Regions from separate parts of the Mesorhizobium sp. CA10 genome, predicted to be linked through region 1. Evidence: predicted binding sites of a transcription regulator. Region 1 holds the regulator's gene; each other region holds the start of a gene.
The links. Region 1 encodes PhoB, which activates phosphate uptake and scavenging genes when phosphate is short. Its sites were predicted from a motif close to TGTCATNNANCTGTCAT; they were not measured.
Positions count from the first base shown of each region.

Region 2: a site for PhoB is predicted at 2,312-2,328, ahead of LB535_RS16195 (esterase-like activity of phytase family protein). Genes of this name have one in related genera too.
Region 3: a site for PhoB is predicted at 4,180-4,196, ahead of LB535_RS15905 (ceramide glucosyltransferase). Genes of this name have one in related genera too.

Region 1 is NZ_JAIUHV010000009.1:157,018-162,137, forward strand. Features, by position in the region: gene LB535_RS19730 (sugar ABC transporter permease) at 1-243, opposite strand, end outside; gene xylF (D-xylose ABC transporter substrate-binding protein) at 476-1,516, opposite strand; gene LB535_RS19740 (ROK family protein) at 1,786-3,027, shown strand; gene phoB (phosphate regulon transcriptional regulator PhoB) at 3,349-4,038, opposite strand; gene phoU (phosphate signaling complex protein PhoU) at 4,055-4,762, opposite strand; gene pstB (phosphate ABC transporter ATP-binding protein PstB) at 4,783-5,120, opposite strand, start outside.
Region 2 is NZ_JAIUHV010000007.1:32,602-37,721, reverse strand. Features, by position in the region: gene LB535_RS16200 (MATE family efflux transporter) at 1-641, opposite strand, end outside; gene LB535_RS16195 (esterase-like activity of phytase family protein) at 745-2,217, opposite strand; gene LB535_RS16190 (LacI family DNA-binding transcriptional regulator) at 2,492-3,517, opposite strand; gene LB535_RS16185 (Gfo/Idh/MocA family protein) at 3,714-4,745, shown strand; gene LB535_RS16180 (sugar phosphate isomerase/epimerase family protein) at 4,742-5,120, shown strand, end outside.
Region 3 is NZ_JAIUHV010000006.1:323,529-328,648, forward strand. Features, by position in the region: gene LB535_RS28850 (hypothetical protein) at 1-16, shown strand, start outside; gene LB535_RS15895 (2'-deoxycytidine 5'-triphosphate deaminase) at 194-1,288, opposite strand; SAM riboswitch at 1,405-1,482, shown strand; gene LB535_RS15900 (O-succinylhomoserine sulfhydrylase) at 1,539-2,729, shown strand; gene LB535_RS15905 (ceramide glucosyltransferase) at 2,812-3,957, opposite strand; gene apaG (Co2+/Mg2+ efflux protein ApaG) at 4,301-4,693, shown strand; gene LB535_RS15915 (Hsp33 family molecular chaperone) at 4,894-5,120, opposite strand, start outside.

The DNA of each region.
Region 1 (5,120 bases):
AGACTGAACCGACAGGTTCCAGAGATTGCGCGGCGTCAGGAACGTGCGGCTGTCGAAGTCGAGCGGGTTGACGCCAAGCCGCAGGCTGGAAATCACATGCAGCCCGATCCAGATCAGGAGCAGCGCGCCGATCATGCCCAGCATGCGGGTGTCGAGCTCGGTCGCCTTCAGGAATCGGGCGACGGCGCCGAGTTCCGACGCGCGCGCGGTGTCCGCCGGTTGGGTAGACGTCGTGTCGGTCATGATTTCCTCCCACCGGCTTGCCGTCTGGCGCGGATGCCGGAACTCAGCCTAGAAGCTATCCGCCTGAGGCAGAACGGCAAAATCTTTTGAGAAAACGCCACGGCTTTAGAGCAATCCCAGGAAAAGTGCGTAGCGGTTTTCCGTCCGGGATTGCGGCAACAAAAACCAGGAGCGGTTCATTGAACCGCTCCTGGCCGCGGCGCAGGTATTTTTGATCGAACGTCGGCAAGGCTCAGTTGCAGACCTGGACGCTGCCGGCGGGCACGCCCGCGCAGACCTCGTCCTTCTTGATCCAACCGGCGTCGATGACGACGTTGAGGTTGTCCTTGGTGATCGCGACCGGCTTCAGGAACAGCGACTTGACGGTGTTGCCGCCGGGCGTCGTGAAGTCCTTGGCGCCGGCGATGTCGCCCATCTTCTTGCCGTCGGCGAGCTGCGAGGCGATCTCGGCGGCGTTCTTGCCGAGCTCGCGCGCGTCTTTCCACACCGACACGGTCTGCGTGCCGAGCGCGATGCGGTTGAGCGCCGCGTGGTCGCCGTCCTGGCCCGAGACCGGAACGGTGCCGGCCAGCCCCTGCGCCGTCAGCGCCGCGACGACGCCGCCGGCGGTGCCGTCATTGGCAGCCACGACCGCGTCGACCTTGTTGTCGTTGGCGGTCAGGAACTGCTCCATGTTCTTCTGCGCGTTGGCCGGCAGCCAGCCGTCCGTGTAGGCCTCGCCGACATTCTTGATCTTGCCGCTGTCGATGGCGTCCTTCAGGACTTCCATGGAGCCCGCGAACAGGAAGTCGGCGTTCGGATCGGAGCCCGAGCCCTTGATGAAGACATAGTTGCCTTCCGGCTTGGCCTTGAACACCTCGCGGGCCTGCATGCGCCCGACTTCCTTGTTGTCGAAGGTCAGGTAGAACACGTCCTTGTTCTCAATCAGGCGGTCGTAGCCGACGACCGGGATTCCTTCATCGAGCGCCTTCTGCACCGCCGGGCCGATCGCCGAGGCATCCTGCGCCAGGATGATCAGCGCGTTGGCGCCCTGCGAGATCAGGCTTTCGACGTCGGTCAGCTGCTTGCCCGGATTGGACTGCGCGTCGGCCGAGATATACTTGTCTCCCGCGGCCTCGATGGCGGCCTTCATCGCTGCTTCGTCGGTCTTCCAGCGCTCTTCCTGGAAATTCGACCACGACACGCCGATCACCTTGTCCTTCGCCTCGGCGACGGACGCCAGCGTCAGCGACATGGCAACGCCCGCCAGAATGGCGGCTGCAAATTTCTTCATGATATCCTCCCTGCGCCCGTGCGGCGCGACCCAGACTGGCCCGAAGGCCGGCACAGAGGCTTTTTTTTCGAGCCTCAAAAAAATAGTGGTCCAGCACAACAGCGCTGTCAACCGAGATTCTGATGGGTTTTGATGGGCTCAGGCATTTTTTTCGGCATCCGCAATAAATAATGACATGGCCCCTGGCTTCTGCCACAATCCCTAGCGTGTCAGCGACAGGCCATGGCATTATCACAAGGCCGCGATGACCGGGGAGGACGTGCGAAACGATGTCGGTCGGAATCCGCCATGACGATTTGCGCCGGCGCAATCGCGCCATGGTGATTTCGGCGGTACGCCGCGCCGGTCAGCCATCACGGACCGAAATTGCCGCCACCACCGGGCTCAGCCACTCGACCATTTCGGCGATCTCCGCCGACCTGATCCAAGAGGGCATTCTCACCGAAAGCAAGGCCAGCGAGCCGACGGCGTTGAAGCGCGGCCGGCCGCAGATCGGCCTGGCGCTGAACCCTGAAGCCGCCGCGGTGCTGACCGTGGTGTTGTCGCTGAACTTCCTGTCGGTCGCCGTGATCGATTATGCCGGCCAGGTTGTTGCCGAGGAGCAGCAGCGCCTGGACACGCTTGTCATGCCCCGCGACGAGCTGATCGGCGAATGCGTGGCGATCGTGCGGCGCCGGCTGCAGGATCCCGACCTCGACATTGGCAGCGTCGCCCGCATCGCCATGGGCATTCAGGGCATCACTGATTCTAATGCACGCGCCATGCTGTGGTCGCCGATAACGCCGCTGACCGACATTCCTTTCGCCGACATTCTCGAGAAGGAATTCGGCATCTCCGCCACCATGGAGAATGACTGCAACATGATGGCGGTGGCGCTGCAATGGCGCGACCCGGAGCGCTATCGTGACGACTTCATCGCCATCCTGTTGTCGCACGGCATCGGCATGGGTCTCGTGCTCAAGGGTGCGCTGTTCACCGGCACGCATTCCTCCGGCGGCGAGTTCGGCCACATGATCCACCGCCCGGGCGGGGCGCTTTGCCGCTGCGGCCGCCGCGGCTGCGTCGAGGCCTATGCCGGCAATTACGCGATCTGGCGCAGCGCCATGAAAATGAGCGAGGACGCCGAGCCGGTCGACGTCGGCGACGCCGACATGCGGGCCCTTGCCGCGAAGGCGCGCGAGAGGGACGGCCCCGAACGGGAGGCTTATCGCCGGGCCGGCGAAGCGCTTGGTTTCGGTCTCGGCAGCCTGTTCGCCCTCATCGACCCGGCGCCTGTCGCCATGGTCGGCGTCAGCGCGGCCGCCTTCGACCTGATCGAGCCGGCGCTGCGCGAGGCGATCGCCCAGACGGCCGGCGGCCAGCACTCCGAATCGATCTCCTTCGACACCGAGCCGAACGAACTGCCGCTGATCCGCGAAGGCTGCGCCATGCGCGCGCTGACCTTCGTCGACCAGGAGATTTTCGCGCCCGGAGGCCAAGCAAGAGTGGGGACGGGAAAGAACGTGGCCTGAGGCAGCCTTGAAGAGGTCCGGGGACAGCAGCAGACGCTTGAAATTAGCGAAGGCCCCGCAGCTTCGTCATTCCAGGGCGGAGCAGGAGCGAAGCTTCGTCGCGGAGACCCTGGAATCCATGCCGCTACCTCACGCGTCGAGCGCAGCGGCACAGAATTCTGGACTGTCGCAACGCATCGACATCACGGAATGGATCCTCGGGTCTGCGCGCGTCGCTGCGCCCCTTGCTCCGCCCGTGGATGACGAAGCACAAGCGTCCCGGGTGCCCACCAGCTTGGATGTTGGAAGTGCTTGGCCCGTCAGGACTTCGGCGCCCTGAGCCTAATCTTCCCTGATCGCATAACCCGCCCCACGGATGGTGCGGATGACATCCGGCATGCGGCCGTTGTTGACGGCTTTGCGCAGGCGGCCGACATGCACGTCGACGGTGCGCTCGTCGATATAGATCGTCTCGCCCCAGACATTGTCGAGCAGCTGGCTGCGCGAGAACACGCGGCCGGGGTGGCGCATCATGAATTCGAGCAGGCGGAACTCGGTCGGGCCGAGCCTGATCTCGCTCTTCTTGCGGTAGACGCGGTGCGACTCGCGGTCGAGCACGATGTCGCCGACCTTGAGCACGCTGGACAGCACCTCCGGCTTGGCGCGGCGCAGCAGCGCCTTGACGCGCGCCATGAACTCCGGCGTCGAGAACGGCTTGACCAGATAGTCGTCGGCGCCGGTCGAGAGGCCGCGCACACGGTCGCTTTCCTCGCCCCGCGCCGTCAGCATGATGATCGGCAGCCGCTCGGTCTCGGGCCGCATCCTGAGGCGCCGGCAGAGCTCGATGCCGGAAACCGCCGGCACCATCCAGTCGAGCACGAGCAGGTCGGGAACGTTCTCCTGAAGGCGGATTTCGGCCTCGTCGCCGCGGGTCACCACTTCGACCTGGTAACCCTCGGATTCGAGATTGTAGCGGAGCAGCACCCCAAGCGGCTCCTCGTCCTCCACCACCATGATGCGTGGCGCGATCATTGGCAGATACCCTTCGTCAGGCCGCCGGCGCCGACATTGTCGTCTCGTCCTGCTTGGGACGATTCGCGGGCAATTGCGTGCCGGTCAGCACATAATAGGCGTTCTCGGCGATGTTGGTCACATGGTCGCCGATGCGCTCGAGATTCTTGGCGCAGAACAGAAGATGCGTGCAGGCGGTGATGTTGCGCGGGTCTTCCATCATGTAGGTCAGGAGCTCCCGGAAGACGGATGTGTATTTGACGTCGATGCGCTCGTCGTCGTTGCGAAGCTTGGCCAGCGCCGTGGCGTCGCCCACCGTATATTCCTGGATCACGGCTTGGACCTGGATCAGCACCAGCTGGGCCATGGAATCGATCGAGTGCGTGAGGTCGCGCGGCGCGGCGCTGACGCCGACCGAACCGACGCGCTTGGCGATGTTCTTGGCGAGATCGCCGATGCGTTCGAGGTCGCCCGCCATGCGGATCGAGCCGACCACGTTGCGAAGGTCGTCGGCCATCGGCTGGCGCTTGGCGATCAGCGTGATGGCGCGGTCGTCGAGCTCGCGCTGGCGCGCGTCCATGATGGCATCGTCGGAAACGACACGCTGCGCCATGGCATTGTCGGTCTCAAGCAGGGCCTTGGTCGAAGCGCCGACCATGGAGGCGGCGAGATCGCCCATGTCGTTGATGAGCCGGCTGATCTGCCTCAGATCCTCGTCGAAGGAAGCGACGGTATGTTCGGCCATGATGATGTCCTCGTATGAGCTCAGCCGAAGCGGCCGGTGATGTAGTCCTGCGTGCGCTTTTCGCGGGGCGAGGTGAAGATCTTCTCGGTCCGGTCGAACTCCACCAGCTCGCCCAGATACATGAACGCCGTCTGCCGCGACACGCGCGCCGCCTGCTGCATGTTGTGGGTGACGATGACGATCGTGTAGTCGGCCTGCAGCTCGTCGATCAGTTCCTCGATCTTGGCGGTCGACAGCGGATCGAGCGCCGAGGCCGGCTCGTCGAGCAGGATGACCTCGGGCTTCACCGCAACGGTACGGGCGATGCACAGGCGCTGCTGCTGGCCGCCCGAGAGGCTGAGGCCGCTGGCGTTGAGCT
Region 2 (5,120 bases), on a different contig from region 1:
TGGCCAACAAGCGTCGACATTGCCGAGCCGGCAATGCCGAGCTCGGGAAAGGGGCCGATGCCGCGGATCAGCAGCGGATTGAGCACGACGTCGAGCACGACCGCCAGCGCCATGAAGACGAACGGGGTTCGCGAGTCGCCGGCGCCGCGCAGCACGGTCATGACGAAGGATAAAAGGTTCATCATCGGCACGGCGACGAAGATGATGCGCAAATAGGCGCGCGCCAAAGGCAAGGCATCGGCCGGCGTGCCGAGCCCGGTCAGGATGGCGTCGACCCAGATCCAGCCGCAGACGGCGAACACGACCGAGACCAGAAAGAAGAAGGTGGCGCTGGTCCCGACGATGCGCTTCGCCTCGGGCAGGTCGTGGGCGCCGACCGATTGCGCTACCAGGATGGTTGCCGCCATGCCGATGCCGAAGACGGTGCCGAGGATGAGGAACAGCACCAGATTGGCGTTGGAGGTCGCCGTCAGCGCCGCCTCGCCGAGGAAGCGGCCGACCCAGACCGCGTTGATCGAGCCGTTGAGCGACTGCAACACGTTGGAGCCCAGCACCGGCAGGGCGAACAAAAGCAGCGTGCGCGGAATGGGACCGCTGGTCAGGTCGCCGGTCCGCCGGCGGGCGGGCTTCTTGTCATCCATGACAGCACCGAAAATGAATCAGGCCCGCGATGCTATCGCAGGCCCGATGCTCATGCATCCCTTCAGAAAAGGGTCGGCTGCCGCGGCAGCCGACCGCATCCCATTACTGAGTGGTGTTTCCAGAAAGGCCGGGCAGGGTGACCTGATAGACCAGGAAGGTGGTGTCGACATCGGCGCCGTCCTCGGCTTTGTACGTAGCGCCGACCTGGAAGCCGTCCTGGGTGAGAAAGTCGTTGTCGTTGGCGACGAACAGGAAATAGTCGTCGGGCAGCTTCGGATCGAGCACCGGCGCCAGCGACATAGCCTCCCACTTCTCCGAGAGGTTGTCCTTGTCGTTCGGCGCGCCATTGTGCAGGCCGAAACGGCCGAGCTCGCCCTTGTCGTTGATGTCGATGAACGAGGTGAGCTTGGCCGGCGTCACCGACGCATCGAGCATGCCCTTCGGCGCGACCGGCTTGTCGGCGGCGTCGAACGGTCCGTTGGCGATATCGGTGGCGGCGGAGAGGTCGACGATCTCGATCTTGCGATAGAGCGACTCGTCGCCCTTGACGCCCTGGCCGTTGCCTGAGTCGCGCGCCAGCATCAGAAAGCTCTTGTCGGAGAGTGCGACGATCTCGCTCTGAGCGGCCACCTTGGTCTTGCCCTTGGCATCCTTGAATACCGGCAGCGGCACGACATATTCATGCGCCAGCTTGAGATGGGCGAGATCGGAAGCGTCGTAAACCAGCGCGCGGGTGTTCTGGCGGGTCGAGCCGGAATCGCCGCCGTCCTGGCGGGGCGCCGACTGCAGCACGGCGATCAGGAACCTGCCGTCCGGCGTCATCGACATGCCTTCGAGGCCCTGGTTGTTCTGGCGGCCGGTTTCGGGATCCTTCGGATCGGGCTCGGCAGCGCCCGGGCCCGGGTTGTCGGACGCGAAGTTCGGCTTGCCGTGGCGCATCGGCACCAGAGCCGCGGGCGGTTGGGTCGCCGACATCAGACGGCCTTCGGCCGAGAAGCGGTAGATGTTGGGACCATATTCGTCGGAGATGAACATCGTGCCGTCCGGCAGCCGCACGATCGCTTCGTCATCGAGCGCCAGCTTGCCATTGGCCCCAGGCAGCATCGGCATGTCGCCGGCGGCGGCGCGCACGCCGTTCAACGGATCGAGGCCGGTGGCGTCGGCGCCCTTGTCGTCGGTCAGAAGCATCGTGTCGGCGAGCGTCGCTTTGACGCCCGACTGTTCCTGTCCGGCAGCGGGCGCTGCGCCAGGAGCGGTCGGGGCCAGCTCGATCGAGATGGTGTTGAGGCGCGGGCGATAATCTGTGGTTCCGACGACATTGTAGCCGCGGTCCGGCAGCAACCAGAGCGAACCCCTGTAGGTGGCCCCTTCACGCGTCCAGGATTTGGTATCGATCGCCATGCCGGAACCTGAACCGAAGGTCTCGCCGAACTTGTCCTTCTGGTTGGCCGGGATGCGGCCGATGCCGACGAGCCCCTTGTTGACGTAAGCGACGCCGTCGGCGAGCGCCGGGGTCAGGGAAGTGAACAAGGCGAGTGCCGCGCCGAGCGCGACGGTCCGGTTGAAATGTTTCATCGATATCCCCTTCTTGACGAGCAGAGCGGCCTGGAAGGAACGCGCATCGGCGATGCGGCGAGCCGGTTCCCGTCGAGCGGTCTAGGACGTGAACGTGATGGTTGCGTGACAGTTTCCTTCTCCCCTTGTGGGAGAAGGTGGATCGGCGCGTAGCGCCGAGACGGATGAGGGGTGCTCCAGCGGAGTGAGACGCCGGCTTTCCCTGGAACACCCCTCATCCGACCGAGCTTCGCTCGGCCACCTTCTCCCACAGGGGGAGAAGGGAAAGGGGTGCTCAATCGCTCTCTCTTGCGATCAGCTCCAGCGGCCAGACTTCGCGGATGATGCGTGTGCCCTCAGGGCCGGCGAATGCGGGAAGCGAAGCGAGCAGCAGCTCGGCCAGCCGCCGGCCCATGGGCTCCAGCGACGGACGGAAGGCGGTCAGCGTCGGCGAGAAGTAGCGGCAGAGCGGCGTGTCGACGATGACGATCACGGCCATGTCGTGGCCCGGCTTGATACCCATCTCGGCCAGCGCCTTGCAGCCGCCGAGCGCCATCGCGTCATTGTTGAAGATGATCGCCGTCGGCGGGTTTCTGGAGCGCATTACTTGCGGCGTCACCTGGTAGCCGCCGGTCTCGTTGATGAAGCCGTCGGCGATCAGGTCGGGGTCGACCTCGATACCGTGCCGCTTCAGTGCCTTGCGGTAGCCGTCGAGGAACAGGTAGCCGAAGTTGAGATCAAGCGAAGGGCGGATAGCGGCAATGCGGCGGTGGCCGCGCGCGACCAGCCGGTCGACGGCTTCATCACCCGCCCTCTCGAAATCGATATCGAGTGAAGGATACGTGTCGCCGCCGGACTGACTTCGGCCAAGCGTGGCGAAGGGAAAGCCGGCCTTGCTGAGATAATCGATCCGATCGTCTTCCCTTCGCGTATTGGCCAACACGACCGCGTCGGCCCGGCGCGTCTCGACCACGCGGCGCAACCGCTCCTGCTGATATTGGCCCGGCTCACCCATGACGACCATCAGATCCAGGTCATGCTCGGCGAGCCGCGCCTGCAGGCCCGTTAGGAACGGGATGAAGAACGGCTCGCCATATTGCTGGTCGCCGGGATGCGGCTGCAGCATGAAGGCGATCGAGCGGGTGGCGCCTTGCCTGAGACTGCGGCCTGACTGATTGGGCGAATAGTTCAGCTTCCTGGCTGCTTCGAGCACGCGCTGGCGTGTGTCGGCATTGACGTCGGCACGGCCGTTCAGCGCGCGCGACACGGTGCCGATCGAGATGTTCAGGTGACGCGCGAGATCGTGGATGCTTGACGCCAAGGACGGATTCTCCCCCTGCCTTGGCTAGCACCGGCTGCCGCTCAGGCCAAGGCTTCGGGACGATTTTTGCAAGCAGCCGGTTGACATTCTACGCCATCGGGTGTGTTCTCGTAAACGTTTACGGAAAAACGTTTACGGCGACGCCGTGGACGCCGTGACGTCCGGTCTGGAGGGACCGGCGGAGGAGGAGCGCTGGATGATGAGGGTCGTCCTGGCCGGGTGCGGAGCGATGAGCAAGCACTGGCTCGATGCCGTGAAGCAGATCGACGGGCTCGCCATTGTCGGCCTCGTCGACCTCGATGCCGAGCGGGCTCAGGCGAGGGCGCGCGAATACGCGCTGTCCAACGCCGTCATCGGCACCAACCTCGACGCCGTCCTCGACCAGACCAAGCCCGATGCCGTGTTCGACGTCGTGGTTCCCGCCGCCCGTCGCGAGGTCGCGCTTTCGGCCTTCGCCCACAACTGCCATCTGCTCACCGAGAAGCCGCTGGCCGACAGCCCCGAAAATGCGCGCGCCATCGTCGAGGCAGCGCGCAAGGCGAGGCGCATCCATGCAGTCGTCCAGAACCGCCGCTATGTCGCCAATGTCAGGCGCATCAGGCGCTTCCTGGATTCCGGCGTCGTCGGCAAGCCGACCAGCATCCATGCGGACTTTTTCGTTGCGCCGCATTTCGGCGGTTTTCGCGAGGAGATGGCCCATGTGCTCTTGCTCGACATGGCGATCCACACGTTCGATGCCGCGCGTTACATGGTCGCCGGCGAGCCGGCCAGTGTCTATTGCCAGGAATGGGAACCCGTGAATTCCTGGTACAGGCAGGGGTCGTCGGCCAGCGCCGTCTTCGACCTCGGCGGCGGCAAGGTCTTCACCTATGCCGGCTCCTGGTGCGCCGACGGTTTCCGCACGAGTTGGGAGGGAAGCTGGCGTATCGTCGCCGAGCGCGGCAGCCTCTTGTGGGACGGCCATGACGGGCTGAAGGCGGAGGTGATTGCGTCCGGCCGCGACGGGATCATCGACAAGACCCAGCCCATCGAAGTGCCGCCGCTCGATCCCGCCGACCGCGTCGACGGCCATCTCGGCATCATCCGGGATTTCATGCACGCGATCGAGACCGGCGCCGAGCCGGAGACGCGCGGCGCCGACAACATCAAAAGCCTGGCCATGGTCTTCGGCGCCATCGAGAGCGCGGAGAGCGGGCGGCGCGTGACAATCGCCAAGGAAGCACAATGATGGCAAACCCGCTTCTCGATATCAGGATCGGCACCATGGTGCGGGCCAATCTCGACGATCCGGCGGCCTATATCAGACAGATCCTGCCGCTCGGCTTCGAGAGCATCCAGCCCTTCTTCTGGCAGACGCTGGGCGGCAAGGACCTGAAGCGCCTGGCGGGCGAGATCCGCGAGGCGATCGGCGATGCCGATGTGACCGTGTCCTCGATCGGGGTGTTCGGCAACCCGCTCGAGAATGGAGAGGTCGATCGCGGTGTGCTGGCGGCCTGGGAGACGGTGATCGACAATGCGCATCTGTTCGGCGCGTCGACGGTGAGCGGCTTCACCGGCCGCATCCGCGGCAGACCGCTGACCGACAGCCTGCCGCGCTTCCGCG
Region 3 (5,120 bases), on a different contig from region 1:
CAGAAGATCATCCTGAATGGTTCGAGTTCTCTCACGGAATTGGCTGGTGAGCGTTCGGCACCGTGGCGGCGCTCAGGCGTCACGGCATGGATTCTAGGGTCTGCGCGCGTCGCTTCGCTCCTTGCTCCGCCCTAGAATGACGAAGAACAGATGGGACGGCGCGTCCCCTTCCGGACATCTCCCCACTTGGACCTCAGCGCGCTGCCCGAAAATGCTTGGAGAGCTTCAGGCCCTGCGCCTGATAGTTCGAGCCGAGTTCGGTGCCGTAAAGCGCCTGCGGGCGTTTCAGCATATGCTCGTAGACGAGACGGCCGACGATCTGGCCGTGGTCGAGGATAAAAGGCACCTCGTGGCTGCGCACTTCAAGCACCGCGCGGCTACCGCTGCCGCCGGCGGCGGAGTGGCCGAAGCCCGGATCGAAGAAGCCGGCATAATGGACGCGGAACTCGCCGACCAGCGGATCGAAGGGTGTCATCTCGGCGGCATAGAGCGGCGGCACGTGCACAGCTTCTCGGCTGACCAAGATATAGAATTCGTCCGGATCGAGCACCAGTTCGCCGGCGCCGCTCTTGTAGATCGGCTCCCAGAAATCGACGACATCCTGGGCGGCGCGCTTGTCGACGTCGACCAGTCCGGTGTGGTGCTTGCCGCGGTAGCCGACAAGGCCGTCCTTGTCGCCGTCGAGATCGATGGAGAGCGCGATGCCGCCGCCTGAAATATTGGGCGGCTCGGTGGCGACCAGCATCTCGGCGCGGTGAAGGTCGCGCAGCTCATTCTCCGAGAGCACCGCGTTGCCGGTGCGGAAGCGGATCTGCGACAGCCGCGAGCCGGCGCGCACGACGATCGGGAAGGTGCGCGGGCTGACCTCGAGATAGAGCGGCCCGCGGTAGCCGGCGGCAATCTTGTCGAACTCATGGCCGCGGTCGGTCATGACGCGCGTGAATATGTCGAGACGGCCGGTCGAGCTCTTCGGATTGGCCGAGGCGGATACGTTCGCCGGCAGCGCCAGGCTCTCGAGCAGCGGCACGATATAGACGCAGCCGGTTTCCAGCACCGCGCCCTCGGCAAGGCTGATCTCGTGCAGCTTCAGCCGCTCGAGCTTGTCGGCGACCCGATGATCCGGACCCGGCAGGAACGAGGCACGCACGCGAAACGCCTTGTCGCCGAGCCTTAGATCGAGGCTGGCCGGCTGGATCTGGTCGGCGTCCAGCGCGCGCGGCGACTTCAGCGCGTTCGCCTCGAACAGCGCTGCGATGTCCTGATCCGGAAGAATGCCTGTTTGCCGCAAAGGCTGGCTCCGTTCACAAGGCCGGGCGAGGATCTAAGCAGGCTCTTGCCGCCCGGCTGGTACAAACCTCTTAATGAAGCCGGCAATTGACGCAAGCGCGGCGCGGGTCTAAAGGGTCGTTATCCCGTGGTGATTTGGCCGGTCGGCTTGCAGCCACGTTAAACAAGTCGCTAAAGGACCGTCGAGCCGCAAGGCTATATGGACCGGTTGCGACTTCGCGGCCGGTTTTTTTGTGTCTGAAAGCAGGGCTATGAGCACCAAGAAGCGCAACTGGAAACCTCAGACGGCACTCGTGCATGGCGGAACGTTGCGTTCCGGTTTCGGCGAGACATCCGAGGCGATGTATCTCACCCAAGGCTATGTCTACGAGACGGCGCAAGCGGCGGAAGCCCGCTTCAAGGGCGAAGAGCCGGGCTTCATCTATTCGCGCTACGCCAACCCGACCGTCGACATGTTCGAAAAGCGCATGTGCGCGCTCGAAGGCGCCGAGGATGCCCGCGCCACCGCTTCCGGCATGGCCGCAGTAACCGCCGCGCTGCTCTGCAGCGCCAAGGCCGGAGATCATATCGTCGCGGCGCGCGCCCTGTTCGGCTCCTGCCGCTGGGTGGTCGAGACGCTGGCGCCGCGCTACGGCATCCAGGCGACGCTGGTCGACGGAACCGACATCGCCAATTGGGAAAAGGCGGTAAGGCCGAACACCAAGCTGTTCTTCCTGGAAAGCCCGACCAACCCGACGCTGGAGGTGGTCGACATCGCCGCCGTCGCCAGGCTCGCCAATTCGATCGGCGCCAGGCTGATCGTCGACAATGTCTTCGCCACGCCGCTGCAGCAGAAGCCGCTGCAGCTCGGCGCCCATATCGTCGTCTATTCGGCGACCAAGCACATAGACGGCCAGGGCCGCTGCCTGGGCGGCGTCATCCTGTCTGACAAGAAGTGGATCGAAGAGAACCTTCACGACTATTTCCGCCACACCGGCCCGAGCCTGTCGCCCTTCAACGCTTGGACGCTGCTCAAAGGCCTGGAGACGCTGCCGCTACGCGTGCGCCAGCAGACGGAGAGCGCCGGCAAGATCGCCGATTTCCTGGCCGAGCGGCCGGAGATCGCCCGCGTCATCTATCCGGGCCGCGCCGATCATCCGCAAGCGGATATCGTCAAGAAGCAGATGTCGGGAGGCTCGACGCTGATCTGCCTCGACGTCAAAGGCGGCAAGCAGGCGGCCTTTGCCTTCCAGAACGCGCTCGACATCGTGCTGATCTCGAACAATCTCGGTGACGCCAAGAGCCTGATCACCCATCCGGCGACCACGACGCACAAGAACCTGAGCGACGAGGCCCGCGCCGAGCTCGGCATCGGGCCAGGGACGCTGAGGCTCTCCGTCGGCCTGGAGGACAGCGACGATCTGCTGGAAGACGTGGAACAGGCGCTGAAGGCAGCAAAATAGAAGGCTGAGAACGCCGCGGCCCGAGCCTTCCAGAGCCGCAATTCCGGACGGAAAACCGTTTCACACTTTTCCTGGAATTGCTCTAGGCGAGCTCCTCCAGCTCGGTCATCGCCTTGGTGCGGATGGTCATGGCGTTGCCGCGCCATTCGACGGCGCCGCCGAACCAGGCGCGCGCCCAGATGGCCGGCAGCAGGGCATCGCGCACGATCATCGCGGTGATGCTGCGCGGCGACAAATACCAGCCCTTCGCAAAGGCCAGCAGCCATTCCGGCAGGTAGGCGATCGCCAGCACGCCCAAGGCCGTCGTGGGCAGGCTGACGCCGGCGCTTGCCGCTGCAATCAGCGCCAGCAGCAGCGGCACCGCAGCGCCAGTCAGTATCTCCGGCGCGAAGAACAGAGGGAACGTAACCCGCCGCAGCCGCGCCCAGCGCGTCTGGCGCGACCAGATCTCGGCGAACCTGCGCTGGCCGAGCGGCTGCTCGAACGGGGAGGCGACGAGGTTGACATTAAGCCCCAGGCCGTTGACCAGCTTGGTGGCCGCCGCGTCCTCGGCGATCTCGGCGGCCAAGGCCTGGATGCCGCCATTGGCATCGAGCATCGCCTTGTTCCACAGCATACTCTTGCCCTGGGCGAAGCCAAGGCCAAGCGCCTCGCCGGCATACTGCCAACGCGCCTGCAGCGTGTTGAGGAAGGCGCATTCGACTTCGGCCCAAAACCCGTCCGGCCGCGAGCCGATCGGCGTCGAGCAGACGAGGCCGGTATCCGGCCGCCATGCCGCCATCAGGTGCTGGACATAGTCTCTCGGCATCAGCACGTTGGAATCGGCGAGGATCACCCAATCGTGTCGCGCCGCCTGCCAGCCCTTGACGCAGTTGTTGAGCTTGGGATTGGCGCTGACACGATCGTCGCCGATCAGCAGCCGCGCCGGAACCTTCGGGCAGCGCGCGATCGCCGCATCGATCAGCTTGACCACCGGGTCTTCGGCATGCGCGACGCAGAAGATCAGCTCGTAGCGCGGCCAATCGAGCGAGAAGGCGCGCTGCAAGGTTTCCGGCGTGAACGGCTCGACGCCACGCGACGGCACGATGATGGAGACCGGCGGCCGCGCGCCGGGGGGCGGCGCGATGACATGCCGCCGCTTCAGCTGCGACGAGGCGAGCAGGATGCTGGCGAGATTGAAGGAAAGAAGCGCTGACGAAGCCAGGCCGGCTGCGATAGTCAGTTCCATCGAGATCTGGTCACTCCCGACAGAGAGTTTCACCGTTTCACGCAAACGGCGACCCACTCCATCTCCTTGTTTTCACGCGATTCCGGACGAGGGCTACGGCGAAGGCGCCGAGCCTAACCGCTCGCGCTTTTCCTAGAATTGCTTTAGGCCGCACGCGGCCGTTTCAACTGTTTACAGAGCGTCCGAGTCGCCCGGCAGGTTTGTGCACACCAACATTGTCATGTGTCACTTAAATGACATTGTTTTTCGGCACCTGCGCTTACAAGGCTGGCAGGATGGTCGGCGCTGCGCCTATCAAGAGCGGAGCGTGACATATGTTCCGCGGCGGCAACCGGAGTGGCCCATGTATCGCGCAGTGACGCGCAACATCGAAGTGCTGGTCAGGCCCTTCTATCTGGAGGACCGCTCCGATCCGTCCGAGAACCGCTATGTCTGGGGCTATCAGGTGACGATCGACAACCGCTCCGACGAGTTCGTGCAGCTTGTGTCGCGCTACTGGCACATCACCGACGGTCAGGGCCGGGTCGAGGAGGTGCGCGGCGCCGGCGTCGTCGGCGACCAGCCGGAACTCAATCCCGGCGACAGCTACCAGTACACCTCGGGCTGCCCGCTCTCGACGCCATCAGGCATCATGGTCGGCCACTACACGATGCGCAACGGCCGCGGCGAGACGTTCGATATCGCCATTCCGGCTTTCTCGCTCGATATGCCGGGAACAAGGCGCACGGTGAATTAGACGTCGGCGACAGCCTCTTTCTCCGCGTTTCACGGGAGAAATGCCCGGCTGGGCAATGAGGGGCGGCGCCGGCCTTCTGAGATTTTCCTTGAGGCGGACGACCGCGTCGCCAGCGTGTCGCTATGATCGCCAACGTTGGCGCCGCCCTCATCCGCCCTTCGGGCACCTTCTCCCCGTGGAACGGGGAGAAGGAAGAGAGATCACTTCGCGAATTCAGCCGGGTCGAAGTCGTATTGGGTCGAGCAGAACTCGCAGGCGACATGGATGCCGCCCTCCTCGGTCGATTCCTTGATCTCCTCAGCCGAAAAGCCTTCGAGAATGCCGCGGATCTTGTCGCGCGAGCAGGAGCACTGGTCGGCGACAGGGACGCCGCGGAAAACGCGCACGCCGTGTTCGTGGAACAGCCGGTAGAGCAACCGCTCGGCGC